2 regions of the Pseudomonas sp. NA-150 genome follow, and region 2 is predicted to be linked to the other one. Evidence: predicted binding sites of a transcription regulator. Region 2 holds the regulator's gene; the other holds the start of a gene.
What was found. The regulator FliA, encoded in region 2, starts transcription of late flagellar genes. The targets are predictions, from matches to a motif close to CTAAAGTTTNNNNNNNNNNNGCCGNTAA.
Positions count from the first base shown of each region.

Region 1: the regulator FliA is predicted to act here: its motif matches at 11,482-11,509, upstream of ACF0H7_RS09235 (methyl-accepting chemotaxis protein).

Region 1 covers NZ_CP172305.1:1,932,137-1,947,967, reverse strand. Annotated here, with positions in the region: gene nuoG (NADH-quinone oxidoreductase subunit NuoG) at 1-1,135, shown strand, start outside; gene nuoH (NADH-quinone oxidoreductase subunit NuoH) at 1,132-2,139, shown strand; gene nuoI (NADH-quinone oxidoreductase subunit NuoI) at 2,151-2,699, shown strand; gene nuoJ (NADH-quinone oxidoreductase subunit J) at 2,709-3,215, shown strand; gene nuoK (NADH-quinone oxidoreductase subunit NuoK) at 3,212-3,520, shown strand; gene nuoL (NADH-quinone oxidoreductase subunit L) at 3,517-5,370, shown strand; gene nuoM (NADH-quinone oxidoreductase subunit M) at 5,410-6,942, shown strand; gene nuoN (NADH-quinone oxidoreductase subunit NuoN) at 6,950-8,419, shown strand; gene ACF0H7_RS09240 (AI-2E family transporter) at 8,480-9,544, opposite strand; gene ACF0H7_RS09235 (methyl-accepting chemotaxis protein) at 9,751-11,430, opposite strand; gene ACF0H7_RS09230 (sensor histidine kinase) at 11,588-12,913, opposite strand; gene ACF0H7_RS09225 (response regulator transcription factor) at 12,910-13,578, opposite strand; gene ACF0H7_RS09220 (PepSY domain-containing protein) at 13,578-13,856, opposite strand; gene queD (6-carboxytetrahydropterin synthase QueD) at 14,313-14,669, shown strand; rRNA gene rrf (5S ribosomal RNA) at 14,899-15,014, opposite strand; rRNA gene ACF0H7_RS09205 (23S ribosomal RNA) at 15,151-15,831, opposite strand, start outside.
Region 2 covers NZ_CP172305.1:4,760,463-4,776,293, forward strand. Annotated here, with positions in the region: gene ACF0H7_RS22480 (ParA family protein) at 1-542, opposite strand, end outside; gene motD (flagellar motor protein MotD) at 588-1,475, opposite strand; gene ACF0H7_RS22490 (flagellar motor protein) at 1,486-2,226, opposite strand; gene ACF0H7_RS22495 (chemotaxis response regulator protein-glutamate methylesterase) at 2,226-3,368, opposite strand; gene ACF0H7_RS22500 (chemotaxis protein CheA) at 3,420-5,684, opposite strand; gene ACF0H7_RS22505 (protein phosphatase CheZ) at 5,714-6,502, opposite strand; gene ACF0H7_RS22510 (chemotaxis response regulator CheY) at 6,522-6,896, opposite strand; gene fliA (RNA polymerase sigma factor FliA) at 7,153-7,896, opposite strand; gene fleN (flagellar synthesis regulator FleN) at 7,890-8,723, opposite strand; gene flhF (flagellar biosynthesis protein FlhF) at 8,839-10,170, opposite strand; gene flhA (flagellar biosynthesis protein FlhA) at 10,182-12,311, opposite strand; gene ACF0H7_RS22535 (IS256 family transposase) at 12,949-14,208, opposite strand; gene flhB (flagellar biosynthesis protein FlhB) at 14,357-15,496, opposite strand; gene fliR (flagellar biosynthetic protein FliR) at 15,498-15,831, opposite strand, start outside.

The DNA.
Region 1 (15,831 bases), 2.8 Mb from region 2:
GATCGTGCCGGAAGCCAACAGCATGGGTCTGGCAATGCTCGGCGGCGAGTCCCTCGACGACGCGCTGCAAGCAGTGATCTCTGGTAAAGCCGACGCCATCGTGGTGCTGGAAAACGACCTGTATCGCCGTGCCGACGCTTCTGTTGTCGACGCAGCACTGAAAGCCGCGAAAGTGGTGATCGTTGCGGACCATCAGAAGACTCCAACCAGCGATCGTGCCCACCTGGTACTGCCAGCGGCCAGCTTTGCTGAAGGCGACGGTACGCTGGTCAGCCAGGAAGGTCGCGCCCAGCGCTTCTTCCAGGTTTACGATCCGACCTACCTCAACGCCGGCATCCTGATTCACGAAGGCTGGCGCTGGTTGCACGCCCTGCGCGCGACCCTGCTGAACAAGCCCGTGGACTGGACTCAACTCGACCACGTGACCGCAGCCGTTGCCGCAAGCACCGCGCAGCTGGCCGCGATCGTCGACGCGGCGCCGTCGGCTTCGTTCCGCATCAAGGGCATGAAACTGGCGCGCGAACCGCTGCGTTACAGCGGCCGTACCGCCATGCGTGCTGATATCAGCGTGCACGAACCGCGTACTTCGCAAGACAAAGACACCGCGTTCTCCTTCTCCATGGAAGGTTACTCGGGTTCGGCCGAACCGCGTCAGCAGGTGCCGTTCGCCTGGTCGCCGGGTTGGAACTCGCCGCAAGCCTGGAACAAGTTCCAGGACGAAGTCGGCGGCCACCTGCGCGCCGGTGACCCGGGTACTCGCCTGATCGAAAGCCGCGGCGATAACCTGAGCTGGTTCGCCAGCGTACCGGGCGCTTTCGCTCCGGCGCGCGGGACCTGGCAAGTTGTGCCGTTCTACCACCTGTTCGGCAGCGACGAAACCTCGTCCAAAGCCGCACCGGTTCAAGAACGCATTCCAGCCGCCTATGTGTCCCTGGCCAAGTCCGAAGCGGACCGCCTGGGCGTCAACGACGGCGCGTTGCTGAGCCTGATCGTCGACGGTCGCACGCTGCGTCTGCCCTTGCGGATCAACGAAGAACTGGGCGCCGGTCTCGTGGCCCTGCCTGTCGGTCTGGAAGGTATCCCGCCTGCCGTGTTCGGCAAAACCGTTGATGCACTGCAGGAGGCAGCTCTATGACGTGGTTCACCCCTGTAGTCATCGATTCGATCATTTCGGTAGTCAAGGCGATCGTGATTCTGCTGGCCGTGGTGATCTGCGGCGCGCTGCTGAGCTGGGTCGAGCGTCGTTTGCTCGCCCTCTGGCAGGACCGTTACGGTCCGAACCGGGTCGGTCCGTTCGGCGCGTTCCAGATCGCCGCCGACATGCTCAAGATGTTCTTCAAGGAAGACTGGACGCCGCCGTTCGCCGACAAGGTGATCTTCACCCTGGCGCCGGTGGTGGCCATGAGCGCCTTGTTGATCGCGTTCGCCATCATCCCGATCACCGAGACCTGGGTGGTCGCCGACCTGAACATCGGTATCCTGTTCTTCTTCGCCATGGCCGGTCTGTCGGTCTACGCGGTGTTGTTCGCCGGCTGGTCGAGTAACAACAAGTTCGCCCTCCTCGGCAGCCTGCGGGCTTCGGCCCAGACCGTGTCCTATGAAGTGTTCATGGGCCTGTCGCTGATGGGGATCGTAATCCAGGTTGGCTCGTTCAACATGGGCGACATCGTCAGCTATCAGGCTGAGCACTTGTGGTTCATCATTCCGCAGTTCTTCGGTTTCTGTACCTTCTTCATCGCTGGCGTCGCCGTGACTCACCGTCACCCGTTCGACCAGCCGGAGGCCGAGCAAGAACTGGCCGATGGTTACCACATTGAATACGCCGGCATGAAATGGGGCATGTTCTTCGTTGGTGAGTACATCGGTATCGTGCTGATCTCGGCGCTGCTGGTGACCCTGTTCTTCGGTGGCTGGCATGGCCCGTTCAACATTCTGCCGTCGCTGGCGTTCGTCTGGTTCGCCCTGAAGACCGCGTTCTTCATCATGCTGTTCATTCTGCTGCGCGCTTCGATTCCGCGCCCACGCTATGACCAGGTGATGGATTTCAGCTGGAAGTTCTGCCTGCCGCTGACCCTGATCAATATGCTGGTGACCGCCGCGATCGTGTTGATGAACACGTCCGCCGGCGTGGCGCAGTGAGGATATAACCCATGTTCAAATATATATTTGGCATCGTGCATGGCACCTACACCCAGCTTCGCAGCCTGGTGATGATTTTTGGTCATGCCTTTCGCAAACGCGACACCCTGCAATACCCGGAAGAACAGGTGTACCTGCCGCCGCGCTACCGTGGCCGGATTGTCCTGACCCGTGACCCTGACGGCGAAGAGCGTTGCGTAGCTTGCAACCTGTGCGCCGTGGCCTGCCCGGTCGGCTGCATCTCGCTGCAGAAAGCCGAAACCGACGACGGTCGCTGGTACCCGGAGTTTTTCCGTATCAACTTCTCGCGCTGCATTTTCTGTGGCCTCTGCGAGGAAGCCTGCCCGACCACCGCGATCCAGCTGACACCGGATTTCGAAATGGCCGAGTTCAAACGTCAGGATCTGGTTTACGAGAAAGAAGATCTGCTGATCTCCGGCCCTGGTAAAAACCCTGATTACAACTTCTATCGCGTTGCAGGTATGGCCATCGCCGGTAAGCCGAAAGGCTCCGCGCAGAATGAAGCCGAACCGATCAACGTGAAGAGCTTGCTGCCTTAAGGAAGAAAGATGGAATTCGCTTTCTATTTCGCATCTGGCGTTGCTGTTGTGTCCACCCTGCGGGTGATCACCAACACAAACCCGGTGCACGCCCTGCTCTACCTGATCATTTCGCTGATCTCGGTCGCGATGACCTTCTTCAGCCTTGGTGCACCATTTGCCGGGGTCCTGGAAGTAATCGCCTACGCCGGCGCCATCATGGTGCTGTTCGTGTTCGTGGTGATGATGCTCAACCTCGGCCCGGCCTCGGTGCAGCAAGAGCGCGTCTGGCTCAAGCCCGGCATCTGGACCGGCCCGGTGATCCTGGGCGTCCTGCTGCTGGGTGAGTTGTTGTATGTGCTGTTCAACAACTCCACTGGCGCGGCCATTGGTCACACCACCGTCGATGCAAAGACCGTAGGCATCAGCCTGTTCGGTCCTTACCTGCTGGTGGTTGAACTTGCCTCCATGCTGCTGCTCGCGGCAGCGGTGACGGCATTCCATCTCGGCCGTAACGACGAAGGAATCAAGTCATGAATGCTATCCCTCTCGAACACGGCTTGGCGGTTGCCGGCATCCTGTTCTGTCTTGGCCTGGTCGGCCTGATGGTGCGCCGTAACATCCTCTTCGTGCTGATGAGCCTGGAGATCATGATGAACGCCTCTGCCTTGGCCTTCATCGTTGCCGGTAGCCGTTGGGCGCAGCCGGATGGACAGATCATGTTCATCCTGGTGATCAGCCTTGCCGCCGCCGAGGCCAGTATTGGCCTGGCGATCCTGCTGCAACTGTATCGCCGCTTCCACACTCTCGATATCGACGCTGCCAGCGAGATGCGCGGATGAACCTTCTCTTTCTGACCTTTGTATTCCCTCTGATCGGTTTCCTGCTGCTGTCGTTTTCTCGCGGGAAAATTTCCGAAAACCTGGCGGCGCTGATTGGTGTCGGCTCCATGGCCCTGTCGGCGATCGTCGCCGCTTGGGTGATCTGGCAGTTCAACGTCGCGCCGCCTGCCGGTGGCGAGTACACCCAAGTGCTATGGCGCTGGATGTCGGTGGACGGTCTGGAGCCTAACTTCGCCCTGCACCTGGATGGTCTGTCCGTGACCATGCTCGGTGTGGTGGTCGGTGTCGGCTTCCTGATCCACCTGTTCGCTTCCTGGTACATGCGCGGTGAAGCCGGTTACTCGCGTTTCTTCGCTTACACCAACCTGTTTATCGCCAGCATGCTGTTCCTGGTTCTGGCCGATAACCTGTTGTTCCTGTACTTCGGTTGGGAAGGCGTGGGCCTGTGCAGCTACCTGTTGATCGGTTTCTACTACAGCAACCGCAAAAACGGCGACGCGGCACTCAAGGCCTTCATCGTGACCCGGATCGGCGACGTGTTCATGGCCATCGGCCTGTTCATCCTGTTCCAGCAACTGGGCACGCTGAACATTCAAGAGCTGCTGGTGCGTGCACCGGAACACTTCAAGGTCGGTGACTTCTGGATCGTCCTGGCGACCTTGATGCTGCTGGGCGGCGCTGTCGGTAAATCAGCACAACTGCCACTGCAAACCTGGCTGGCCGATGCGATGGCCGGCCCGACGCCGGTTTCCGCGCTGATCCACGCGGCGACCATGGTCACCGCCGGCGTTTACCTGATTGCTCGTACCCACGGTCTGTTCGAACTGGCCCCCGAGATTCTGCATCTCGTAGGCATCGTCGGCGCCGTGACCCTGGTACTGGCCGGTTTCGCGGCACTGGTTCAGACCGACATCAAACGTATCCTCGCCTACTCGACCATGAGCCAGATCGGCTACATGTTCCTGGCGCTGGGCGTGGGTGCCTGGGACGCGGCGATCTTCCACCTGATGATCCACGCCTTCTTCAAGGCGCTGCTGTTCCTCGCTTCCGGTTCGGTGATCGTTGCCTGCCACCACGAGCAGAACATCTTCAAGATGGGCGGCCTGTGGAAAAAACTGCCATTGGCCTACGCCAGCTTCATCGTCGGCGGCGCGGCACTGGCTGCCTTGCCACTGATCACTGCCGGCTTCTACTCCAAGGACGAAATTCTTTGGGAAGCATTCGCCAGCGGTAACCACAATCTGCTGTACGCAGGTTTGGTCGGCGCGTTCATGACCTCGCTGTACACCTTCCGCCTGATCTTCATCGCCTTCCACGGCGAAGCGAAGACCGAAGCGCATGCCGGTCACGGTATCGCTCACTGGCTGCCATTGTCGGTGCTGATTGTGTTGTCGACCTTCATCGGCGCCTTGATCACCCCGCCACTGGCCGGTGTACTGCCGGAAAGCGTCGGTCATGCTGGCGGCGACGCCAAGCACAGCCTGGAAATCGCCTCGGGCGCCATTGCCCTCGCCGGTATCCTGTTGGCGGCCATGCTGTTCCTCGGCAAGCGTCGTTTTGCGACTGCGGTTGCCGAAAGTAGCCTGGGTCGTGTGCTGTCGGCCTGGTGGTTCGCCGCCTGGGGCTTCGATTGGCTGTACGACAAGGTCTTCGTCAAGCCGTATCTGGCGATCAGCCACGTACTGCGCCGGGACCCGCTGGACCAAACCATTGGCCTGATCCCACGGATGGCCAAAGGCGGACACCGCGCCCTGAGCCGCACCGAGACCGGCCAACTCCGTTGGTACGCCGCTTCAATGGCTGCAGGCGCTGTATTGGTGCTTGGCGCCATCGTGCTGGTTGCGGTCTGATATGAACCTTGCGAATTTGCGAAAGGAACTGAGCCTGTCATGATTCTGCCTTGGCTAATCCTGATCCCCTTCATCGGCGGCCTGCTGTGCTGGCAAGGGGAGCGCTTCGGCGCCACCCTGCCACGCTGGATTGCGTTGCTGACCATGACCCTGGAATTCGCTCTCGGCCTCTGGCTGTGGGCCCACGGTGACTTCCACTTTGCCCCGGCGCCTGGCGTTGATCCGACCTGGGTGGTCGAGTTCAAGCAGCCGTGGATCGCCCGCTTCGGCATCAGCGTGCACCTGGCCCTCGATGGCCTGTCGCTGCTGATGGTGTTGCTGACCGGTCTGCTCGGCGTGCTGTCGGTCCTCTGCTCGTGGAAAGAGATCCAGCGTAACGTTGGCTTCTTCCACCTCAACCTGATGTGGATCCTGGGCGGCGTGATCGGCGTGTTCCTCGCCATCGACCTGTTCATGTTCTTCTTCTTCTGGGAAATGATGCTGGTGCCGATGTATTTCCTCATCGCGCTCTGGGGTCACAGCTCTTCGGACGGCAAGAAGACCCGGATCTACGCAGCAACCAAGTTCTTCATCTTCACTCAGGCCAGCGGCCTGATCATGTTGGTGGCGATCCTTGGTCTGGTGCTGGTCAACTACAACAGCACCGGCGTAATCACTTTTGACTACGCCCAGTTGCTGAAAACCAAAATGGCATCGGGCACCGAATTCATCCTGATGCTGGGCTTCTTCATCGCCTTCGCGGTGAAACTGCCGGTGGTGCCGTTCCACTCCTGGCTACCTGATGCTCACGCTCAGGCGCCCACCGCAGGTTCCGTGGACCTGGCCGGTATTTTGCTGAAAACAGCTGCCTATGGTCTGCTGCGTTTCGCCCTGCCGTTGTTCCCTAACGCCTCGGCCGAATTCGCGCCGATTGCCATGGGCCTGGGTCTGGTCGGTATCTTCTACGGTGCGTTCCTCGCGTTCGCCCAGACCGATATCAAGCGCCTGATCGCGTTCTCCAGCGTTTCGCACATGGGCTTTGTACTGATCGGTATCTACTCCGGCAGCCAGCAGGCGCTGCAAGGCGCGGTGATCCAGATGTTGGCTCACGGTCTGTCGGCCGCGGCACTGTTTATCCTCAGTGGCCAGTTGTACGAGCGTCTGCACACCCGAGACATGCGTGAAATGGGCGGTATCTGGTCGCGTATCGCGTACCTGCCGGCGATCAGCCTGTTCTTTGCCGCAGCGTCGCTCGGCTTGCCAGGCACCGGTAACTTCGTCGGTGAGTTCCTGATCCTGATCGGCTCCTTCGTCGGTTCGCCTTGGATCATTGCCATCGCAACCTCGGGTCTGGTGTTCGGTTCGGTGTACTCGCTGATCATGATCCACCGCGCATACTTCGGTCCGGCCAAGTCGGATGAAGTGCTGCACGGTATGGACGGTCGTGAGCTGATCATGGTCCTGGGTCTGGCGGCACTGCTGGTTTACCTCGGCGTGTACCCACAACCGTTCCTCGATACGTCTGCCGCAACGATGCATGGCGTGCAGCAGTGGCTCGGCTCCGCCTTCACTCAACTCGCTTCGGCCCGGTAAGAGCGCTATGGACCTGACGATTCAACACTTTATTGCGCTTGCGCCGCTGTTGATTACCAGCGCCACGATTATCGTGGTGATGCTGGCGATCGCCTGGCGTCGCAACCATTCGCAAACCTTCCTGCTCACCGTGGGCGGTCTCAACCTGGCATTGCTGTCGATCTACCCGGCGCTGAAAGTTGCGCCGCTGGTGGTCACCCCCCTGCTGCAGATCGATAACTTTGCCTGCCTGTACATGGCGATCATCCTGGCCTCGACCCTGGCCTGTGTGACGCTGGCTCATGCCTACCTGGGTGAGAAGACCTCCGGCTACCCTGGTAACCGCGAAGAACTGTACCTGCTGATCCTGATGGCTGCGGCCGGTGGTCTGGTACTGGTCAGCGCGCAACACCTGGCGAGCCTGTTCATCGGCCTGGAACTGTTGTCGGTGCCGGTCTACGGTCTGGTGGCGTACGCCTTCTTCAACAAGCGCTCGCTCGAAGGCGGCATCAAGTACATGGTGCTGTCGGCGGCCGGCTCCGCGTTCCTGTTGTTCGGTATGGCGTTGCTGTACGCCGAAGCCGGTTCCCTGAGCTTCACCGGTATCGGTCAAGCGCTGGCGGCCACCGGCCTGCCTAGCCCGATCGCGCAACTGGGTCTGGCGATGATGGTGGTTGGTCTGGCGTTCAAGCTGTCGCTGGTGCCATTCCACTTGTGGACACCGGACGTGTACGAAGGTGCTCCGGCGCCGGTCGCCGCCTTCCTGGCAACCGCCAGTAAAGTGGCCGTGTTCGCGGTGATGGTGCGTCTGTTCCAGATCTCCCCTGCTGCCAGCAGTGGCGTGCTGTACAACGTGCTGGCGGTGATTGCAGTTGCGTCGATCCTGATCGGTAACCTGCTGGCACTGACCCAGACCAACCTCAAGCGTCTGCTGGGTTACTCGTCCATTGCCCACTTCGGTTACCTGATGATCGCGCTGGTTGCGAGCAAAGGCATCGCGGTCGAGGCCATCGGCGTGTACCTGGTGACCTACGTGATCACCACGCTGGGCGCTTTCGGGGTTGTGACCCTGATGTCCTCGCCTTACAGCGGTCGTGATGCGGACGCTCTGTTCGAGTTCCGTGGCCTGTTCTGGCGTCGTCCATACCTCACGGCGGTGATGACCGTGATGATGCTGTCGCTGGCGGGTATCCCGCTGACCGCTGGCTTCATCGGCAAGTTTTACATCATCGCCACCGGCGTTGAATCGCACCTGTGGTGGCTGATCGGTTCGCTGGTCATCGGCTCCGCCATCGGCGTGTTCTACTACCTGCGTGTGATGGTGACCCTGTTCCTGGTCGAGCCAAGCCTGCGTCGCCACGATGCCCCGTTCAACTGGGCACAGCGTACTGGCGGCGTGATGCTGCTGGTGATCGCGGTTCTGGCCTTCATCATGGGTGTTTATCCACAACCTCTGCTGGACATGGTGCATCACGCAGGCCTGCAACTGGTCAGCTGACGCTCCCCGGTCAAAGAGAAGCCCTGCATTTGCAGGGCTTTTTTTATGCCCGATGGAACGTTAGCCGGGCAGGCGGACCGTTTGTTTGTTTTCGACGAAGATCTCCCATGTCGACATAAACAACGCCGCCACCAGTGGCCCGATGACAAAGCCGTTGAGGCCAAATACCGCAATGCCGCCCAGGGTCGAGATCAGGATCAGGTAGTCCGGCATGCGCGTGTCCTTGCCTACCAGGATCGGCCGCAACACCGTGTCGACCAGGCCGATCACGAAGATGCCGAACAACCCCAGCACCACGCCTTGCCAGATCATGCCATTGATCAAGAAGTACACGGCAACCGGCGCCCAGACGATCGCCGCCCCTATCGCCGGCAGCAATGATGCGAACGCCATCACCACCGCCCAGAGCAACGCACTGGAGATATCGAGGCACCAAAAAATCAGGCCGCCCAGTATGCCCTGGACCACTGCCATCACCAGATTGCCTTTCACCGTGGCCCGCACCACGCGATTGAACTTCAACTGCAAAAGACGTTTCTGGTGTTCAGCCAGCGGAATGGCCGTGCGAACCCGGCGCACCATGTCCGTTCCATCGCGCAGCAGGTAGAACAGCAGGTAGAGCATGATGAAAAAGCTCACCATGAAATCGAAGGTGCCCTGCCCTACCGTGAACGCCTGGGTCGCCAGGTACTGACTGCCTTGCATCGCCGCCTTGGCGATCTTGTCGCGCAGGCCATTGAGGTCACCCATGCCAAGGTGATCCAGCAAGTGTCTGAAGTAAGGCGGCAGCAGGGTTTTGAACTGTATGACGTAGCTGCTGATGTCCAATTGGCCGCTTTCGATGTTCTTGTACAGCATGGCGCCTTCCTGGATCAGCAACAGGCAAATCACGATCACCGGCAGGATTGCGATCAGCAGGCAGATCGCCAGGGTACACAGCGCTGCCAGATTGCGTTGCCAGCGTAGCTTCAGTAGCAAACGCCGCTGTAGGGGGGCGAACAGTACGCCAAGGATGACGGCCCAAAACACCGCGCCGTAAAACGGCAACAGAATCCAGATGAAGGCCAGGGTGACGATCGCCAACAGGCCGAGGAAGATTCTGTGTTGAAACGATTTTTCGTTCATGTCCCGCCCCTGTGAGTAACGCACTAGTCCTAAGGATTAGTCCATTAATCGGCAGGCGAGTGCCGTTGGCAGTGGAATCGGTGACGACAAGCAGCATCGCGTAACCCTGTTGGAGCTGCCGAAGGCTGCGAAAAGGCCGGAACGGCCTTTGGGCCGTAAGCATCGCAGCCTCCGGCGGCTCCTACAGGTGATGTGTGATGCAGAAATCAGATACGGAACTGTCCGACCAGTTGCCCCAGGCGCTGGCCAAGGTCAGCCAGGTTGCGCGAGGTGTGGGCGCTTTTTTGGGTTTGATCGGCCACATTTTCTACCGACTCGGCGATCTGGTGCACGCTGCGATTGATTTCCTCAGCCACCGCCGTCTGTTCTTCCGCCGCGCTGGCGATCTGCGCGTTCATCGAGTTGATGGTGCCGATCAACGAGGCGATGGTATCCAGCGACAAACCGGCTTCGTTGGCCCGTGCCGACGTACCGTCGCCCGCTTCACTGGAGCGACGCATGGCCTCGACCGCGCCTTGAGTACCCGTCTGCAAGCGATCGATCATCCCTTGAATCTCTTGCGTGCTCTGCTGGGTACGACTGGCCAGTGCCCGTACTTCGTCAGCCACCACCGCGAATCCACGCCCGGCCTCGCCTGCACGCGCAGCCTCAATAGCGGCGTTGAGGGCCAGCAGGTTAGTCTGCTCGGCAATCGAACGGATCACCCCCAGCACACTGACAATCGACGACACGTCGTTCTGCAAGCTGTCGAGGGACGTGCCGCTGCTGCGAATGTCACTGACCAGCGCATGGATCTGCTTGATGCTGCCGTCCACCACGCGTTTCGCCGCCTGACCTTCCGCGTCGGTCTGTTGCGCCGCGACCGCCGCCCCCTGTGCGCTTTTCGCCACTTCCTGGGCTGCCGCAGACATTTCGTTGATCGCCGTCGCCACTTGATCGGTTTCGTGACGTTGACGCTCCATGGCCTTCTCGGAGCGATGAGCCTGATCGGACACTTCGCTGACCAGTCCGGTCAGTTGCGAGGTCATTTCAGCGATCTGCCTGACCAGCCCATGGATCTTGTCGACGAAGCGGTTAAACGAACCCGCCAGTTCACCCAGCTCATCACCGCTGGTTACGGGCAGGCGACGCGTCAGATCACCGTCACCTGAGGCGATGTCGTCGAGGCTGTCTTTCATCAGGCGCAACGGACGGATGATGGTGCCGGTGAGGAACGCGCCACCGATGATAATCAACACCAGTACCAGCACTGTGATGCCAGCGATGCTCATCAGCATGCTCTGCATGCGCGCATCGACATCCTTCTCAACCACGGCAACCCGCGCTTCGATTCCGTCGAGATTGATCGACGAGCCGAGGGCCATGTCCCATTTGGAGAGGTAATCGGTATAACCTAACTTTGGCACTGATTCCGACTTACCGGGCAGCGCGGAAGAATATTGCAAGTAGTGAGTGCCGGCTTTGCCCACCGCGACCAAATCGCGGTTGTAATAAACGCCGTTGGCGTCTTTGACGTCGTTAAAACTCTTGCCGATGTCATCAGGGCTATTGCCCTTAAACATACGCACCGCGCCCGAGTCATAACCGAAGAAATAACCGTCTTTGCCGTAGGACATGCCTGACAGCATCTTTATCGCCTGCGCCCGTGCAACGGTGTCGCCGGGTGCCGACGCGTCATACAACGGCTTGACCGCCCCCATGGCCACCATCACGTAGTTCTGCAGAGTGGTTTTTGCATCAGCCAGCAGGCGCTGCCGGGTGTCTTCGACTTCTTTGCGGGCCTGGTTCTGTAACATGACCACGGTTGAAGCGCCGATCACTAACGCAAAGATTAATACCGGCAGTACAGCCAACGACAGCACTTTTGCCTTCAAGTTAAGACGCATACGTTTCCACTCTTATTAGCATTCAGTGTTTTGGTTGTAACGTTTAGAGGGTTAGCGGCTCAGGCGCGGAAAAGTTGAGAAACGTCTGTCGGCATTGTAAGGAAAATCTTCTTTTGTAGCGGAATGGGAAACGCCACAAAAGGTGGCCCACGGTGGACTAATCGCTGATCGTGCGCTCGGGCAGCTCAATGCGCACGTGCAGCCCCCCCAGCGGGCTGGTCAGCAAATGCAAGTGACCGCCCCAGGCGTCGACGATATCGCGAACGATCCCCAGCCCCAACCCGTGGCCACTGATTTGCTCGTCCAGGCGCGTGCCACGGCTAAATACCTCATCGCGACGGGACTCGGGAATGCCGGGGCCGTCGTCATCGACCTGGATGCAGAACTGCTGCGGCGTGTGGCTAATGGTCAGACGTACCTCGCTGTCAGCCCATTTACAGGCGTTATCCAACAGATTGCCCAACAGTTCGAGCAGGTCTTCTCGGTCCCATGGCAGGTGCAGCCTCGGTGTCACCTGCTGGCTGAGCGTCAGGTGTTCACCGTGAATCATGCCCAGCGTGGCGATCAGACCGGGTAACTCCGCATCGCAATCAAACTGCGCACCCGGAAGCGTGTCACCGGACAGGCGAGCGCGATTCAACTCTCGGCTCAGTCGCTGCTGAATCTGCTCCAACTGCACCTTGAGCGTGGCGCGAAGTTCGGGGCAGGCATCCAGTTGGTCGCTCGACGCGAGGCTGACCAACACCGCCAGCGGCGTTTTCAACGCATGCCCCAGATTGCCCAGGGCATTGCGCGAGCGCTTGAGGCTGTCTTCGGTGTGTGCGAGCAAATGATTGACCTGCGCCACCAGTGGTTCTAGCTCCAGCGGCACCCGATCATCGAGCTGCGAGCGCTGCCCCAGTTGCAACTGGGCGATCTGTTCGCGGCCGGTTTCAAGCGGGCGCAAAGCGCGGCGTACGGTCAGGCGTTGCAGCACCAGAATCACGATCATCGCCAGTAAGCCGAGTCCCAGGCCAATCTGCTGGACCTGCTGGAAACTGGCCTTTACCGGCGTGTAGTCCCGCGCCACGGTAATGGACAGCGTCTGACCGAAACGACGGTAGTCCGTGCGCAGCACCAGCAACGACTGGCCGCTGCCCGCGAGCTCGAAGTGGGAATGCAGCCCAATGGTGTCGGGGGCTGACAGTTCAAGGTCCCACAACGATCGCGAGCGCCAGTGCGCGCCCGGCAGATCAACGCGGAAGTAGCGGCCGGAATAAGGCTGTTGATACGCCGGTGGCAGGTGTTGCTCATTCAGCTGTATGCCCTGAGGACCGCGTGCGAACGCCACCAACAGGTTTTCGCTGTCGTTGCGCAGGCCTGATTCCAGATAGCGTTGCAGGCCCAGCTCGAACAGCCACAGGCTGGTTTGTGCCAGGACCAGACCGACCACTAACAACACGCCGATCAAACCGAGGCTGAGGCGCGCCTGCATCGACCTCACTCAGTCGCTCCAGTAAAGCAGTAGCCCTGGCCACGGCGCGTTTCGATCACCGCGCGACCGAGCTTGCGACGCAGGTGATTGACGTGAACTTCAATCACGTTGGAGTCGCGTTCACTTTCGCCGTCATACAAGTGCTCGGCCAGATGGCTTTTGGAGAGCACGTGTTCAGGGTGCAGCATAAAGTAACGCAGCAGGCGGAATTCCGCGGCCGTCAGTTGGATATCGACACCACCGCGGGTCACACACTGCCGACCCTCATCCAGATCGAGGCCCGCCGCTGCAAGCGTCGGCTGATTGGCCAGGCCGTGAGCACGACGCAACAGCGCCTGGATGCGCAGCTGCAACTCCTCGGGATGAAAAGGTTTGCACAGGTAGTCATCGGCCCCGGCCTTGAGGCCTTCGATACGCTCCGCCCATGAACTCCGAGCCGTGAGAATCAATACCGGCGTCACCAGACCGCCGGCGCGCCATTGCTGGAGTACATCAAGCCCCGGCAACCCGGGAAGACCGAGATCGAGAATGATCAGATCGTAAGGTTCGCTCGCGCCCTGATACACCGCATCACGTCCATCGGCCAGCCAGTCCACGGCATAACCCTGGCGATTGAGTCCGGCAACCAGCTCATCCGCCAGCGGCACATGATCCTCAACCAATAACAAACGCATCAATCATCTTCCTTGTCCTTTAGTAATCGACTGTCACGGGCATCGAACTGCAGCTCTCGGACCACGCCCTCCAGGGTCAATAGTTCGATCTCATAGAGATAAGCACCTTTTTTCTCCTTGAGTTCAGTCTCCAGCAACCTGGCACCGGGGTATCGCGCCAAGGCCTGGCCAATCAGTTCTTCAAGCGGCCTGACGAGACCTTGCTGGCGCAACATCAGTACTTCGTCCTGATCCAGGTCCCGCGCGTCCACGCTGGAACACAGCAGGATGAAAAACACGGCGACGCAGCGGTAGCGTTTTACGCCCCGTCTACGAGTCTTGAAGGTCTTTGAAAGTTCGATGGCTGGCAGCTCCCGGTATCCATGGCGCACAGCCGCCGGAATAAACCCGTTTAATCGCCGTCAGAATAAACGCTGCCACTTAATTGAAACTGAATTCATCGGATCGACTTTTATCGGCAGTAGCCACGCTGTTTATAATCTACGACCCGTTCGGCTGAGGTTTCCATGGGTGCTATCCAGATACAGTATCCCGCCTTGACGGCCAAGGCGGGTAAACGCGCGACTGGGTGAGGAATTTGCTGAACTGGCTGATCGATACCTGCTTGGCGAACGGCTGTTGCCGCTGAGTTGACACGCGGGTCAGTTGTTTGGCCCGTCGGCAAACCATTACTGCTAAACTGCGCACCTGCTTTTTCGCTTGGGCGAATGCCACTTTATAGAGTTGAAGATACCGTGGAAATTTTCAAAGAGTTCACCTTCGAATCCGCACACCGCCTTCCCCACGTCCCGGATGGACACAAGTGCGGTCGCCTGCATGGTCACTCCTTTCGCATCGCGATTTACCTGCAGGGCGAACCCGATCCACACACCGGCTGGATTCGTGACTTCTCGGAAATCAAAACGATCTTCAAGCCGCTCTATGAGCGTCTCGATCACAACTACCTGAACGACATCCCTGGCCTGGAAAACCCGACCAGTGAAGTCCTGGTGAAATGGATCTGGAATGAGTTGAAGCCATTACTGCCGGAACTGTCGGCCATTCGTATTCACGAGACATGCACCAGCGGCTGTGTTTATCGCGGCGACTGAATTCGACTGGCATAAAAAAACCACCTTCTCGGTGGTTTTTTTTGTCCGGAATTTGTGGCCAGCGTAGGCCTATCTGGCAAGCCCCGCAGTCCGGCTTGCCGGCGATGGCGGTCTTCAAGGTGCTATCGCCGGCAAGCCGGGCTGCTACGGGGATTTGGTATTTCAGGGTTTTCCGCGCACAAAAACAAAACCCCTGTTCGCGTTAGCAAACAGGGGTTTCGGAATTTAATCTTGACGATGACCTACTCTCACATGGGGAAACCCCACACTACCATCGGCGATGCATCGTTTCACTGCTGAGTTCGGGATGGGATCAGGTGGTTCCAATGCTCTATGGTCGTCAAGAAATTCGGGTACTGACACGTCTTTCAACGTTTCAGCAAATCGGGTATGTGATAGCAATCTGTGTGCTGCAAATTTTCGTCGTTTGCGTCTTCACACCTGCATTTGCTTGTCTCTAAGCAAATTGCTTGGGTGTTATATGGTCAAGCCTCACGGGCAATTAGTATGGGTTAGCTCAATGCCTCACAGCACTTACACACCCCACCTATCAACGTCGTAGTCTTCGACGGCCCTTCAGGGGACTCAAGGTCCCAGTGAGATCTCATCTTGAGGCTAGTTTCCCGCTTAGATGCTTTCAGCGGTTATCTATTCCGAACATAGCTACCCGGCAATGCCACTGGCGTGACAACCGGAACACCAGAGGTTCGTCCACTCCGGTCCTCTCGTACTAGGAGCAGCCCCTCTCAAATCTCAAACGTCCACGGCAGATAGGGACCGAACTGTCTCACGACGTTCTAAACCCAGCTCGCGTACCACTTTAAATGGCGAACAGCCATACCCTTGGGACCGGCTTCAGCCCCAGGATGTGATGAGCCGACATCGAGGTGCCAAACACCGCCGTCGATATGAACTCTTGGGCGGTATCAGCCTGTTATCCCCGGAGTACCTTTTATCCGTTGAGCGATGGCCCTTCCATACAGAACCACCGGATCACTAAGACCTACTTTCGTACCTGCTCGACGTGTCTGTCTCGCAGTCAAGCGCGCTTTTGCCTTTATACTCTACGACCGATTTCCGACCGGTCTGAGCGCACCTTCGTACTCCTCCGTTACTCTTTAGGAGGAGACCGCCCCAGTCAAACTACCCACCATACACTGTC
Region 2 (15,831 bases):
GGCAGCGCGACCTTACGCGAGCGGTTGATCATCGCCAGGGTACTGACCATCCGTTCCAGACCTTTGACGGCAAGGAACTCGGTCTGCACCGGGATCACCAACTGCTGGCTGGCCGCCAACGCATTGACCATCAACACGCCGAGCAACGGCGGGCTGTCGATGACCGCATAATCGAAGTCCTGCCACAACTGCGCCAGGCTTTTGGCTATCACCAGGCCGAGGCCGCCCTGTCCGGGCGACTGACGCTCCAGTACCGCCAGCGCCGTGCTCGACGGCAGCAGGGAAATACGTTCATCGCTGGTGGGCAACAGCAGTTGCCCGGGCAAGCCATCCGGTACCAGTCCCTTGTGTTGGAACAGGTCGTAGCTGCTGTGTTCCAGGGTGTCGGGGTTGTGGCCGAAGTAACTGGTCATGGAGCCATGGGGGTCCAGATCGACAACGACCACGCGCTTGCCCGCCTGTGCCAGCAGACCGGCTAAAGCGATGGAAGAAGTGGTCTTACCGACGCCACCTTTTTGATTGGCTACTGCCCAGACTCTCATTGTGCGTTTTCCTCCCGGCAATGCGTTGGCGCTACCGAGAACTGACTATAAGGCCGGTGACGGAGAATTGACGGCGTTCCCGCGAACCGGCTGTGTGACCTTGGTCGGTGCAGTTTGTGTGCCAGCCCTGGATAACGCGGCATCCGGTTTTGCATTGGCACTGCCCGAACCCGTGAGGCTGCGGCGTACTTCGAGGTTGCGCGAGATCACCAGCACTACCCGGCGGTTGTGCGCGCGGCCCTCGACCGTGGCGTTGGTGGCTACCGGTTGAAACTCGCCATAGCCTACCGAAGCCATCCGTGACGGGTTGATGCCGTCGATGGCCAACATGCGCACGATGCTCGCCGCCCGCGCCGAGGACAGTTCCCAGTTGGTCGGGTACTGCGCGGTACGGATCGGCTGGTCGTCGGTGAAGCCTTCGACGTGCACCGGGTTGTCGAACGGATGCAGAATCTTCGCGACCTTCTCGATGATGTTGAACGCCACATCGCTTGGCATGGCATCACCGCTGCCGAACAACAGGCTGGAGTTGAGTTCGATCTCGATCCACAACTCGTTGCCACGCACGGTCAATTGGTTGGATTTGATCAGGTCGCCAAAGGCGTCACGCACGTCGTTGGCAATCGCCTGCAACGGCGTGACCGAGGTTTGCGCGAGGCCGGCGTCGACCTCTTCGCTGTCCTTGATCAAGGGCTCGGCCGGCTTGACCGTCAACGGACGTTCATCACCGATGGGGATCGGCTTGAGGCTGCGGTCGGTTTCATTGAAGGCGCCGATCAGTGCCTGGGACAGCACTTTGTACTTGCCCTCGTTGATCGACGAGATGGAGTACATGACCACGAAAAACGCGAACAGCAAGGTAATGAAGTCCGCGTAGGACACCAGCCAGCGTTCGTGATTTTCGTGTTCTTCAGGCGGACGACGACGAGCCATGACTAGAGCCTCACTCCATGAAGCCTTGCAGCTTCAACTCGATCGAACGCGGGTTTTCACCCTCGGCGATGGACAGAATGCCTTCGAGCAGCATTTCCCGATAACGCGACTGGCGCATGGCAACGGCTTTGAGCTTGTTGGCAATCGGCAGCAGAATCAGGTTGGCCGATGCGACACCGTAGATGGTAGCGACGAACGCGACGGCGATACCGTTACCCAACTGGCTCGGGTCCGCGAGGTTGCCCATCACATGGATCAAGCCCATGACCGCACCAATGATGCCGATGGTCGGTGCGTAACCGCCCATGGCTTCGAAGACTTTGGCAGCCTGGATATCGCGGGTTTCCTGGGTGATGAAATCCACTTCCAGAATGCTGCGAATTGCTTCCGGCTCGGCACCATCGACCAGCAACTGCAAACCTTTGCGCGCGTAGGTGTCCGCCTCGGCATCGGCAACGCTTTCCAGACCCAGCAGGCCTTCCTTGCGGGCGGTCAGGCTCCAGTTGACCACGCGATCTATGCCGCCAGACAGGTCGATGCGGGGTGGAAAAATGATCCAGCGCACGATCTGCATCGCGCGCATGAAGGCGCTGATTGGGGCTTGCAGCAGTGACGCCGCCAGGGTGCCACCCAACACGATCAAGGCCGCCGGACCATTGAGCAATGCACCCAGGTGCCCGCCTTCGAGGAAGTTGCCGCCGATGATCGCGACAAACGCCAGGATGATCCCGATAAGGCTTAATACGTCCATCAGATACAAGCCTCGACCAAATGCTTGCCAATATCGTCCAGACCGTACACCGCATCCGCGAGGTCAGCTTTGACGATGGCCATGGGCATGCCGTAGATCACACAGCTCGCCTCGTCCTGCGCCCAGATATGGCTGCCGCCCTGCTTGAGCAGGCGCGCACCTTCGCGACCGTCTGCACCCATGCCGGTCAACACCACCGCCAAAACCTTGTCACCGTAGGACTTGGCGGCGGAACCGAAAGTGATGTCCACGCACGGCTTGTAATTCAGGCGCTCGTCGCCCGGCAGGATTTTCACCGCGCCGCGACCGTCGACCATCATTTGTTTGCCGCCGGGGGCCAGCAGTGCCAGGCCCGGACGCAGGATGTCGCCATCCTCGGCTTCCTTGACGCTGATCCGGCACAGCTTGTCCAGACGTTCGGCGAAGGCCTTGGTGAAGGCCGCCGGCATGTGTTGAATCAGTACGATCGGTGCCGGGAAGTTGGCTGGCAGTTGGGTCAGGACCCGCTGCAAAGCCACCGGGCCACCGGTCGACGTACCAATCGCCACCAGCTTGTAGGCTTTGCGCTTGGGCGCTGGCGAGTGATGCGACGAGGTAGTGTGGGCGGCCGGGACGGCGGCACGCGTCGGCAATGGACGCGCGGTCGATGTGCTGGTGTTGAAACTGCTGCTGGTGGGCGCTGCCGAAGTGCTCGGCGCGGGAGCTGCGTGGGCCGCCGGTGCGCTGAAACCACTGAAACGACGATTACTGCGAGCGATGTTCTGAATCTTTTCGCACAGCAGTTGTTTGACCTTCTCTGGATTGCGCGAGATGTCTTCGAAGTTTTTCGGCAGGAAATCCACTGCCCCGGCATCCAGTGCGTCCAGCGTAACGCGGGCACCTTCGTGGGTCAGCGAGGAGAACATCAAGACCGGGGTCGGGATGCGTTGCATGATATGCCGCACCGCCGTGATGCCGTCCATCATCGGCATCTCGTAGTCCATGGTAATCACGTCAGGCTTGAGGGCCAGCGCTTGTTCGATCGCTTCCTTGCCATTAGTCGCCGTGCCGACTACCTGGATATTCGGGTCCGCAGAAAGAATTTCCGAGACGCGGCGGCGGAAGAAACCTGAATCGTCCACCACCAGGACCTTGACTGCCATAAACACTCCAATAGGTGCTGCGGGCGCTTCGTGCGACCCGCAGCACCGAAATCAAATACGCCGCGCGGCGTAACGCTTGAGCATGCTCGGAACATCGAGAATCAAGGCAATACGACCGTCACCGGTAATGGTGGCGCCCGACATACCTGGCGTTCCCTGCAGCATTTTGCCCAGCGGCTTGATGACCACCTCTTCCTGACCCACCAGTTGATCGACGACGAAGCCGATGCGCTGGGTGCCAACCGAGAGAATCACCACATGCCCTTCACGTTGTTCCTCATGGGCGGCCGACGAAACCAGCCAACGCTTGAGGTAGAACAGCGGCAAGGCCTTGTCGCGCACGATCACCACTTCCTGGCCGTCGACGACGTTGGTCCGCGACAGGTCGAGGTGGAAGATTTCGTTGACGTTGACCAATGGGAAAGCGAAGGCCTGGTTGCCCAGCATCACCATCAGGGTCGGCATGATCGCCAGGGTCAACGGCACCTTGATGACGATCTTCGAGCCTTGGCCCTTGGTCGAGTAGATGTTGATCGAGCCGTTGAGCTGGGCGATTTTGGTTTTCACCACGTCCATGCCCACGCCACGCCCGGACACATCGGAAATCTCGGTCTTGGTCGAGAACCCCGGGGCGAAGATCAGGTTGTAGCAGTCGGTATCGCTCAGACGATCGGCCGCATCCTTGTCCATCACGCCACGCTTGACCGCGATGGAGCGCAGGACGTTAGGGTCCATGCCTTTGCCGTCATCGGAAATCGACAGCAGGATATGGTCGCCTTCCTGCTCCGCCGAAAGGATCACGCGGCCGCCACGGGACTTGCCCGACGCTTCGCGCTCTTCCGGCGATTCGATTCCGTGGTCCACCGCGTTACGCACCAAGTGGACCAGCGGATCGGCGAGTGCCTCGACCAGGTTTTTATCGAGGTCGGTTTCTTCGCCGACCAGCTCCAGGTTGATTTCTTTCTTCAACTGCCGGGCAAGGTCGCGAACCAGTCGCGGGAAGCGACCGAAGACTTTCTTGATCGGCTGCATGCGGGTTTTCATCACCGCGGTCTGCAGGTCTGCCGTGACCACGTCGAGGTTCGACACGGCCTTGGACATGGCTTCATCACCACTGTTGAGACCCAGGCGCACCAGACGGTTACGCACCAGCACCAACTCGCCGACCATGTTCATGATTTCGTCGAGGCGCGCGGTGTCGACCCGTACCGTGGTTTCGGCTTCGGAGGCAGCTGGCTTTTCCGCAACAGGCGCTCTGGCAGGTGCTGGCGCGGCAACGGCTTTCGCTGGCTCAGGCGCTTTGGCGACCGCAGCTACGACGGGCTTGGCGGCCACCGGCGCGGCGGCAACTGCTGCTGCAACCGGCGCAGCGGCGACCACTTCAGGTTCGAACTTGCCTTTGCCGTGCAGCTCATCGAGCAGCGCTTCAAATTCGTTATCGGTGATCTGGTCACCGCTGGCGGCGACTGCCACTGCCTGCGGCGCTACCGGAGCGGCGACGGCAACAGCTGTGGTCGACTCCAGGGCATCGGCGACAAAACTGCCTTTGCCATGCAACTGATCAAGCAGTGCTTCGAATTCGTCGTCGGTGATTTCATTGCTGGCAGGCGCAGCGGCGCTAACCACTGGCGCAACCGGCGCTGCATCGGCGGCGAACTGGCCTTTGCCGTGCAGTTGATCAAGCAGTGACTCGAACTCGGCGTCGGAGATGTCGTCGCTCGTCGGGTCAGCACCCGTTGCGCCACCGGCGTAGATCGAGGCGGGCTCTGCAACGCTCAGTGCCACCACGCCAGCCGCTGCCTGAGCCTTGACCGCGTTAAGCGAGTCCAGCAGTTGCTCGAACTCACTGTCGGTAATGTCTTCGGATTCTTCGACCATTGGCGACGCGACAGCAACAGGTGCTGCGGCGGCAATCTCGTCGGCAGAGGCTGGCTCGGCCAGGCGTGCCAGGGCTGCAAGCAGCTCCGGGGTGGCCGGGGTCACGCTGGTGCGCTCGCGCACTTCAGTGAACATGCCGTTGACCGCATCCAGCGCTTCGAGAACCACGTCCATCAGCTCCGAGTCAACGCGACGTTCACCCTTGCGCAGGATGTCGAACACGTTCTCGGCGATGTGGCAGCACTCCACCAGCTCATGCAGCTGGAGGAAGCCGGCGCCCCCTTTTACAGTGTGAAAACCGCGAAAAATTGCATTGAGCAAGTCCGCGTCATCAGGTCGGCTTTCCAGCTCGACCAGCTGCTCGGACAATTGCTCGAGAATCTCGCCGGCCTCTACCAGGAAATCCTGAAGGATTTCTTCATCGGCGCCGAAGCTCATTGGGGTGCTCCCTAAAATTTCAAATCGACCTAGAAGCCCAGGCTGGATAACAGATCGTCAACATCATCCTGTCCGGATACGACGTCTTCACGCTTATCGGCATGAATCTGCGGACCTTCACCCTGTGCCAGATTTTTTTCTTGATCTTGTTCTGTGCGGATCGATTGATGGTCATGCTCGATCCCGGCAAAGCGATCGACCTGGCTGGCCATCAGCACCAGTTTGAGCAGGTTTGACTCCACTTCCGCGACCATTTTGGTCACGCGCTTGATCACCTGACCGGTGAGGTCCTGGTAATCCTGCGCCAACAGAATATCGTTGAGATTGGTCGACACCAGCTTGGTTTCCGTTTCGCTGCGCGCCAGGAAACCTTCGACACGGCGCGCCAGCTCGCGGAACTCTTCGGCACCGACTTCGCGACGCATGAAGCGTCCCCAATCGGCACTCAAGGCAGCAGCGTCAGTGTTGAGCCCCGTGACCAAGGGCGTGCTTTGCTCAACCAGATCCATGGTCCGGTTGGCCGCATTCTCGGTCAGCCTGACCACGTATGACAGGCGTTCGGTGGCGTCGGTGATCTGCGAGACTTCCTCGGCCTGTGGCATGTTCGGGTCGATCTGGAAATTGACGATCGCGCTGTGCAACTCGCGGGTCAATTTGCCGACTTCCTGATACAGGCCACGGTCACGAGTCTGATTCAGCTCATGGATGAGTTGCACAGCATCGCCAAACCTGCCTTTTTCAAGGCTCTGGACCAATTCCTGTGCGTGTTTTTTCAGGGTCGACTCAAAGTCGCCCATTGACGATTCGTTCTGCTCCATAGAGCCCTCGCGGCAAACATCAGCTATTGACGCGCTCGAAGATCTTTTCGATCTTTTCTTTCAGCACTTGGGCTGTGAAGGGCTTGACCACGTAACCGTTCACACCGGCCTGAGCGGCCTCAATGATCTGATCACGCTTGGCTTCGGCCGTCACCATCAACACCGGCAGGTGCTTGAGGCGCTCATCGGCACGCACGTGGCGCAGCAAGTCGATGCCGGACATGCCAGGCATGTTCCAGTCGGTCACCAGAAAGTCGAAGCTGCCGCTTTGCAGCATCGGCAGCGCGGTTGTCCCGTCATCTGCTTCCGCGGTGTTGGTGAACCCCAGGTCACGCAACAGGTTTTTAATGATCCGCCGCATCGTTGAGAAGTCATCAACGATGAGGATTTTCATGTTCTTGTCCAATTCGACCTCCAAGCAGTCTTTAACGTATCCAGCACCTGAATACGCTGTTCAATCAAAACGGGCACAGCACGCAATGGCTGCACGAAACGATGACGGGCTTGGTAATCAACAGATCGGAAAACAGGCACAGCAGGCCACAAGGCCCTGACTGACCGGCTCCTGCCTAGTCTTGTTCTTCGCTCGTAACGCTTTGCACAGCCGGCTTACAGACAACCTGCGACCACCAAGGGTCACACATGGCCTGTCAACGCGCTCGCCACTCCCCCAAACGCCCTCGCAAACGAGCTGCGCACTGGCTGTGTAACTGGCTGACCCGAGACTCGCTGACCCCCAATACTTCACCGATTTCCTTGAGGTTCAGCTCTTCGTCGTAGTACAGCGCCAACACCAGTCGCTCACGCTCTGGCAAATTGGCTATCGCATCGGCTAACGCGGCCTGGAAGCGTTCATCTTCAAGGTCCCGCGACGGCTCAAGCTGAGCGCTTGCGCCATCCTCATGCAGCCCTTCGTGTTCGCCGTCCTGCAACAGGTCGTCAAAACTGAATAAGCGACTGCCCAAGGTGTCGTTCAAAATCCCGTAATAATCATCGAGACTTAACTGGAGTTCGGCCGCAACTTCGTGATCTTTAGCGTCACGACCCGTTTTAGATTCAATTGCCCGAATCGCGTCGCTCACCATGCGCGTATTTCGATGCACCGAACGCGGGGCCCAATCGCCCTTGCGCACTTCATCGAGCATGGCGCCACGGATACGAATCCCGGCGTAGGTCTCAAAACTGGCGCCTTTGGTGGCGTCGTATTTGGTCGATACCTCGAGCAAGCCGATCATGCCGGCCTGGATCAGATCCTCGACCTGTACGCTCGCCGGCAAACGCGCCAGCAAGTGATAGGCAATGCGTTTGACCAGCGGCGCATAGCGCTCGATCAGCTCGTACTGGGAGTCTTTGGATGACTTGCTGTACATGCGGTAGCCGCTGGCGGTCATGATACGGGTCCTGCACTCGTCTGATGTACGAGTCGCTCTACGAAAAATTCCAGGTGCCCACGCGGGTTCGCCGGCAACGGCCAGGTGTCGACTTTCTGCGCAATGGCCTTGAACGCAAGGGCGCACTTGGAGCGCGGAAACGCTTCATACACCGCACGTTGTTTCTGTACGGCCTTGCGCACGCATTCGTCGTACGGCACAGCACCCACGTATTGCAGGGCGACGTCGAGGAAGCGGTCGGTGACCTTGGTCAGCTTGGCGAACAGGTTGCGGCCTTCCTGCGGGCTCTGCGCCATGTTGGCGAGCACGCGGAAGCGGTTCATGCCGTAATCGCGGTTGAGCAATTTGATCAGGGCGTAGGCATCGGTGATCGAGGTCGGTTCGTCGCAGACCACCAGCAGCACTTCCTGGGCGGCGCGGACAAAACTGACTACCGAGTCACCAATACCTGCAGCGGTGTCGATCACCAGTACGTCGAGGTTGTCGCCGATGTCACTGAACGCCTGAATCAGCCCGGCGTGTTGCGCCGGTGTCAGGTGAACCATGCTCTGCGTGCCCGAGGCCGCCGGTACGATACGAATGCCGCCTGGCCCCTGAAGCAAGACGTCACGCAGCTCGCAACGCCCTTCGATGACGTCTGCCAGGGTGCGTTTCGGGGTCAGTCCCAGCAGGACATCGACATTTGCCAGACCCAGATCGGCATCCAGCAACATGACGCGCCGGCCGAGCTCAGCCAGTGCCAGCGAGAGGTTCACTGACACGTTAGTCTTACCGACGCCACCTTTGCCGCCAGTCACTGCGATAACCTGTACGGGATGCATGCTGCCCATGTTATTTCTTTACCTTGTGTTGCTTAGACCGAGGCCACATTACTGAATGCAGGGGTGCTGGTTGTGTGAACAGCGCCCCACAGTTCGTGATGTAGGTACATTCCAATGTCATGCCTTACCCAACCCGCTTGTTAGGGTTGTGATAAAGATCCGCGAACATGTCTGCCATAGCTTCCTCGCTAGGCTCTTCCTGCATTTGCACACTGACCGCGCGACTGACCAGTTGGTGCCGTCGCGGCAAGTGCAAATCATCCGGAATTCGCGGCCCGTCCGTGAGGTAAGCCACCGGTAATTCATGGCTTATGGCCAAACTTAATACTTCCCCCAGACTGGCGGTTTCATCCAGCTTGGTAAGAATGCAGCCGGCCAGACCACAACGTTTATAGCTGTGGTAGGCGGCGGTTAGAACCTGCTTCTGGCTAGTCGTTGCCAGCACCAGGTAATTACGCGCCTTGATCCCACGCCCGGCAAGACTTTCCAACTGCATGCGCAGTGCCGGGTCGCTCGCTTGCAGGCCTGCGGTGTCGATCAAGACCACCCGCTTGCGCAACAAGGGTTCCAACGCCTGTCCCAATGATTGACCCGGATCGATATGGGTCACTGACACATTGAGAATCCGGCCCAGGGTTTTCAGTTGCTCCTGAGCACCGATGCGGTAGCTGTCCATGCTCACCAGTGCAATGTTCTGCGGACCGTATTTCAAGACATACCGCGCGGCCAGCTTCGCCAGCGTAGTGGTCTTGCCCATGCCCGCCGGACCGACCATGGCGATCACGCCACCTTCTTCCAGCGGCTCGACGTCAGGGGTCACGATCATCCGCGCCAGGTGCGCCAACAACATGCGCCACGCCTGACGGGGCTCTTCAATATCAGCAATCATAGCCAGCAGATCGCGCGACAGCGGACCGGACAGGCCAATGCGTTGCAAACGACGCCATAGGTTGGCTTGTTGCGGCCGGCTGCCCTGCAACTGGTTCCACGCCAGCGAGCCTAGCTGCACTTCGAGCAATTCGCGCAGGCCGTTCAATTCGGAGCGCATCGACTCATAGGCACGCAGGCCGATGGTCGGTTCAACTGGGGCCGTGTACGACGCCTGAGGCGCTGGACGTGCCGGTTCGTCGAAGGTCGGCTCGATATGGTTATCGGCCGCGCTCAGCGACGCGCCGGAGAACAGTTGACGATTGATCAGTGACTCGCCTTCACCACGCGTACCCAATTCGGCTTGTGCGGAGACGATGCGCGACTGAGTCTTGCGCAGCTCGTCTTCCAGCTCGATGTTCGGCACACGTGGCGCCAGCGCGGAAAGCTTGTAATCCAGGGCAGCAGTCAGCTCTACGCCGCCGGCAATCCGCCGGTTTCCAATGATGGCTGCATCGGCGCCCAACTCATCGCGAACCAGTTTCATGGCTTGGCGCATATCGGCGGCGAAAAAACGCTTAACTTGCATGACTCACTACCTCAGCCGTTAGGCCCGACAGTCGCGACGATCGTGACTTGTTTGGTGTCGGGAATTTCTTGATACGCCAGAACGTGCATATTCGGTACAGCCAGACGCCCAAACCTCGACAACATGGCGCGAACCGGTCCTGCGACCAACAAAATAACTGGCTGACCCTGCATTTCCTGGCGCTGGGCAGCATCAATCAGAGAGCGCTGGAGCTTTTCAGCCATGCTTGGCTCAAGAAGAACGCCCTCTTCCTGACCCTGACCAGCCTTCTGCAGACTATTGAGCAATATTTGTTCCAACCTTGGCTCCAGGGTGATAACAGGCAGCTGCGGCTCAATCCCCACAATGCTTTGGACGATGGCACGACACAATCCGATACGTACGGCGGCCACCAAAGCGGCGGTATCTTGACTCCGAGGGGCGGCATTTGCGATCGCCTCGGCGATGCTGCGGATATCCCTGACGGGAACCTGCTCCGAGAGCAACGCCTGCAATACCTTGAGCAATGCCGACAGGGAGAGCACACCCGGCACCAACTCCTCAGCCAGCTTGGGCGAACTTTTGGCCAGCATCTGCATCAGGTGTTGCACTTCCTCATGGCCGATCAGCTCATGGGAGTGCTTGTACAGAATCTGGTTAAGGTGGGTTGCCACCACGGTACTGGCGTCGACCACGGTATAGCCAAGGGACTGCGCCTGACTGCGCTGGCTGATTTCGATCCACACCGCCTCGAGGCCGAAGGCAGGGTCTTTGGCGCTGATACCGTTGAGCGTACCGAACACCTGACCCGGGTTGATCGCCAATTCGCGGTCCGGGTAGATCTCGGCTTCGGCGAGGGTCACGCCCATCAGCGTCAGACGATAAGCACTGGGCGCCAGATCGAGGTTGTCGCGGATATGCACCGTGGGCATCAGGAAGCCCAGCTCTTGCGAAAGCTTCTTGCGCACGCCCTTGATCCGCGCCAGCAGTTGACCACCCTGGTTACGGTCCACCAGCGGAATCAGGCGATAACCCACTTCCAGGCCGATCATGTCGATGGCGGACACGTCATCCCAGCCCAGCTCTTTGGAATCCTGCGCCCGCGATGGAGAAGGCAGCAGCTCCTGCTGACGCTTGACCTCCTGCAGCGCTTGAACCTTGATCACGTTCTGCTTCTTCCAGACCATGTACGCGAACCCGGCAGCCATTGCACCCAAGCTGATAAAGGAAAAGTGCGGCATACCAGGCACGAGCCCCATGACCACCATCAAGCCCGCCGCTACGAACAGCGCCTTGGACGAAGTGAACATCTGCCGATTGATCAGCTTGCCCATTTCTTCCGAACCGGAAGCACGGGTCACCATGATCGCCGCAGCTGTGGATAACAACAGTGATGGCAATTGCGCCACCAAACCGTCACCAATGGTCAGCAGCGCGTAAACCTTGCCTGCGTCGGCGAAGTTCATGTTGTGCTGGAAGATACCCACCGCCATGCCGCCGATCAGGTTGATGAACAGAATCAATAGACCGGCAATGGCGTCACCGCGCACGAATTTGCTGGCACCGTCCATGGAGCCGTAGAACTCGGCTTCCTGGGCGACTTCCAGACGACGGTGCTTGGCTTGAGGCTGATCGATCAGGCCGGCGTTGAGGTCGGCGTCGATGGCCATTTGTTTGCCGGGCATCGCGTCGAGGGTGAAACGCGCGCTCACCTCGGAAATCCGCCCGGCACCCTTGGTTACCACGACAAAGTTGATGATCATCAAAATCGCGAAGACCACGATACCGACCACGTAGTTACCGCCGATCACCACCTCACCGAAGGCCTGGATCACCTTACCGGCAGCGGCGTGGCCGTCCTGGCCGTGGAGCATTACTACACGGGTCGACGCTACGTTCAGCGCCAGGCGCAGCAGCGTCGCGACCAGCAGGATGGTGGGGAATACCGAAAAGTCCAGCGGCCGCAGGGCGTATACGCACACCAGCAGGACCACGATCGACAGCGCGATGTTAAAGGTGAAGAACACGTCGAGCAGGAACGGTGGCATGGGCAACATCATCATTGCCAGCATGACCAACAACAGCAAAGGCACGCCCAGATTGCCACGACCGAGACTGGCGGCGTTGCTGCGTGCTGCGTTGATTAATTGAGAGCGATCCACCGATTTTTTACCTGCACGCTAAATCAAACTTTTGACGCCATAAGCGACGTGACAGGGGTATTGCAAGAAGCTTTCCAACTATGGGGTGGTGTTTAAAAAGAAGGGGGTGGGTGTCATGGGACTGTAGGAGTCCTTCTGGGAACGGGGCGATAGTAGGTTTCGTCAATTGAATCGCGAAGATCAAGATCAAAAGCTGGTTACGATTTCTGTAGGAGCTGCCGAAGGCTGCGATCGACCGGGAACCGGTCGCGGGGATGGGACATTTTTGAAGGTCCTTCGGACCTTATCGCAGTCTTCGGCAGCTCCTACAAAGACCGTGTTCACAAATAAATCTGAGCGAATTGAATCCCGAAGTCGGGAGAGGCCCCGTTTTCAGGAGGCTGAACGCAGGCGGTATTCCAGGGGACGCGAGGCATGGATGCCGAGCGAGCCACGACCCCCGCCAGGGATGGCGGGTCTTCGCGTGCCCCCGAAACAGCGCCGGAGTGAAGGTACCCCGAGCCTAAGCGAGGGGCCGTATGATGGCGCGAGCGTTTTGGTTAGTTTTTGCTGGGCCGGCACACCGGCGTTTGAAAAGGGAGTGTCAGATTTTTTGTGTTCGGGCTGGTTGTGGCCTGCCGTCAGGCAGGCCTTTGTTTTACCAGCTCGGCCTGGTAAATCGATCTCCATAGAGAATCGCAAATTGATTCATCGCCACCTTCCAATCATGCGCTGCGTTACCCCAGTTAGCGGTGATGTTGCGTAATCCCAGCCATATCAGCTTCGTCGCTGCATCGTCAGTGGGGAAGTGCCCTCGGGTCTTGATGATCTTTCGTAGCTGAGCGTTGATGCTTTCGATGGCGTTGGTTGTGTAGACCACCTTTCGGATGCCTGCCGGGAAGACAAAAAACGGGATGACTCGATCCCAGGCTCTACGCCAAGCAGCAACTACAGTCGGATACTGCTTGCCCCAAGGCCCCGCCTCAAAGGCGTTCAGTTCCTGCTCAGCGATATCGGCGTTAATGGCTTGATAAATCGGCTTGAGCGCCTTGGCCAGTGCTCGACGTTTATCCCAAGCCGCATAGTCCAGGCTGTTGCGGATCAGATGCACGATGCAGGTTTGCAGTGTGGTAGCAGGAAACACCGCCCCTAGGGCCTCTGGTATCCCTTTAAGGCCGTCTGTGACGGCGATCAGCACATCTTCAACACCACGAGTCTTCAGGTCGTTGAACACCTTCATCCAGAACTTGGCACCCTCGGTGCTTTCGATCCAGATGCCCAAAATATCTCGTGTGCCATCGGGTAACACGCCCAGTGCCAAGTACACCGCCTTGTTACGCACCAAGCCTTCGTCGCGAATTTTGACCCGCAGCGCATCAAAAAAGATGACTGGGTACATAGGCTCTAAAGGGCGTTGCTGCCAAGCGCCAACCTCTTCCAGCACAGCATCGGTCACTGAACTGATGAAGTCATGCGACACATCGGTTCCATACTGCTCGGACAGGAAAGCGCGTATCTCACGCACCGTCATCCCTCGGGCGTACATGGCAATGATCTTGTCATCAAAGCCTGTAAATCGGCGCTCATGCTTGGGAATGAGGATCGGCGCGAAGCTGCCATCGCGGTCTCTGGGGATATCCAGGCGAAGTGGCCCGTCATCGGTCAGTACCGTTTTACCGCTTTTACCATTGCGCTGGTTGGTTGAATCCTCAGGGCGCTCCGCGCCCTGAGGATAGCCAAGGTGGTGACCCAGTTCGGCGCCTAGCGCACGCTCGATCAGCGCCTTTTTGAACGCCATAGAGGCGTCCTGAATGGCTGCGGCGCTCATCGGGCCTTGGACGAACTGATCAATCAGCTCTTTGGGTATCGAGGGCAATTCCCTCGGTGTTGCACTGGCGGACTTCTTTTTGGTCGGCATAAATGCACCTCTGGTGACATGTTATGCCCGAACACAAAATTTCTGACAGTCTCTTTGAAAAAGTGACACGCTGTAAGAGCGTAACCGTAACACCAGCTAAACACCGACAACGGATATGTACGCACCCGCCCCAGTAATCAACGGATATTTAAGAATCACGCTTCAGGTCACTCGGAATCGGCAGGTCCTCACTCAACGGATCCGGACGCTTACCCCGACCCGCATGGTACTGACGAATCTGATAAACATAAGCCAACACCTGCGCCACAGCCAGGTACAGCCCCGCCGGGATTTCCTGATCCAACTCCGTCGAGTAATAGATGGAACGCGCCAGCGCCGGCGACTCCAGTAGCAGAATATTGTGCTCAACCCCGATCTCGCGGATTTTCAACGCCAGGAAGTCTGTCCCCTTGGCCAGCAACATCGGCGCCCCGCCCTGCTCCGGATCGTATTGCAGCGCCACGGCAAAGTGGGTCGGGTTGGTGATGATGACATCGGCCTTGGGAATCGACGACAGCATGCGCCGCTGCGACATCTCGCGCTGCAACTGACGAATCCGTTGCTTGACCTCGGGACGACCGTCGTTGTCCTTGTGCTCGTCGCGGACTTCCTGCTTGGTCATCATCAGCTTTTTGTGCGACTCATAAAGCTGATACGGCACATCCACCGCGGCGATGATGATCAAACCGCACGCCATCCACAACGCACTCCAGCCCACCACCTGAATGCTGTGGATAATCGCCAGTTCCAGAGGCTCATGGGCAATGGCGATCAGGTCGTTCTTGTCCTTGGACAACACGAACAAGGCCACCATCAGCGTGATGCAAAACTTCGCAATCGACTTCAGCAATTCAACCAGCGCATGAGTGGAGACCATGCGCTTGAGCCCGGCTGCCGGGTTCATTCGACTGAATTTGGGCGCCATGGTCCCCGCAGAAAACAGCCAGCCACCCAGCGAAATCGGGCCGATCACCGCCGCCAGTACCATCACCAGCATCAACGGCTGAACCGCCACCAGCGCGGCCTTGCCGGCATTGAGGAAATACACGCCCATGTAGTTCTGATCCATGATCACTTCCCGCGACAGCGAAAAGTTGACACGCATCAGGTCCATCATCATCTGTGCCATCTGTCCGCCGAAGACCAGCAGCGCGCCAGCCCCGGCCATCGTCACAACCAGCGTGTTGAGTTCCTTGGAGCGGGCTGTCTCGCCTTTTTCGCGAGACTCCCTGACCCGTTTGTCCGTGGGGTCTTCTGTTTTGTCCTGACCATTCTCGTTCTCGGCCATATCAGGGCGCCTTCACCAGACTGCGCAACAGCTGCAAGGCGTTGACCGCCAGCGGCTGGAACTGATTGAGAATGTCGCCGAGGGTGATCCACATGATCACCATGCCCAGCACCAGGGTCAGCGGAATGCCGATGGAAAACATGTTGAGCTGCGGCGCCGCCCGAGTCATGACCCCGAAGGCCACGCTGACTACCAACAAAGCGGTAATCGCCGGCAGGACCAGCAACAGCCCGGCGCCCAGCAGCCAACCGACTCGCCCGACCACTTCCCACAACTGTCCGGGGTCAATCCCGCTGCCTACCGGCAATGTGGTGAAGCTTTCCACCAGCACCTCG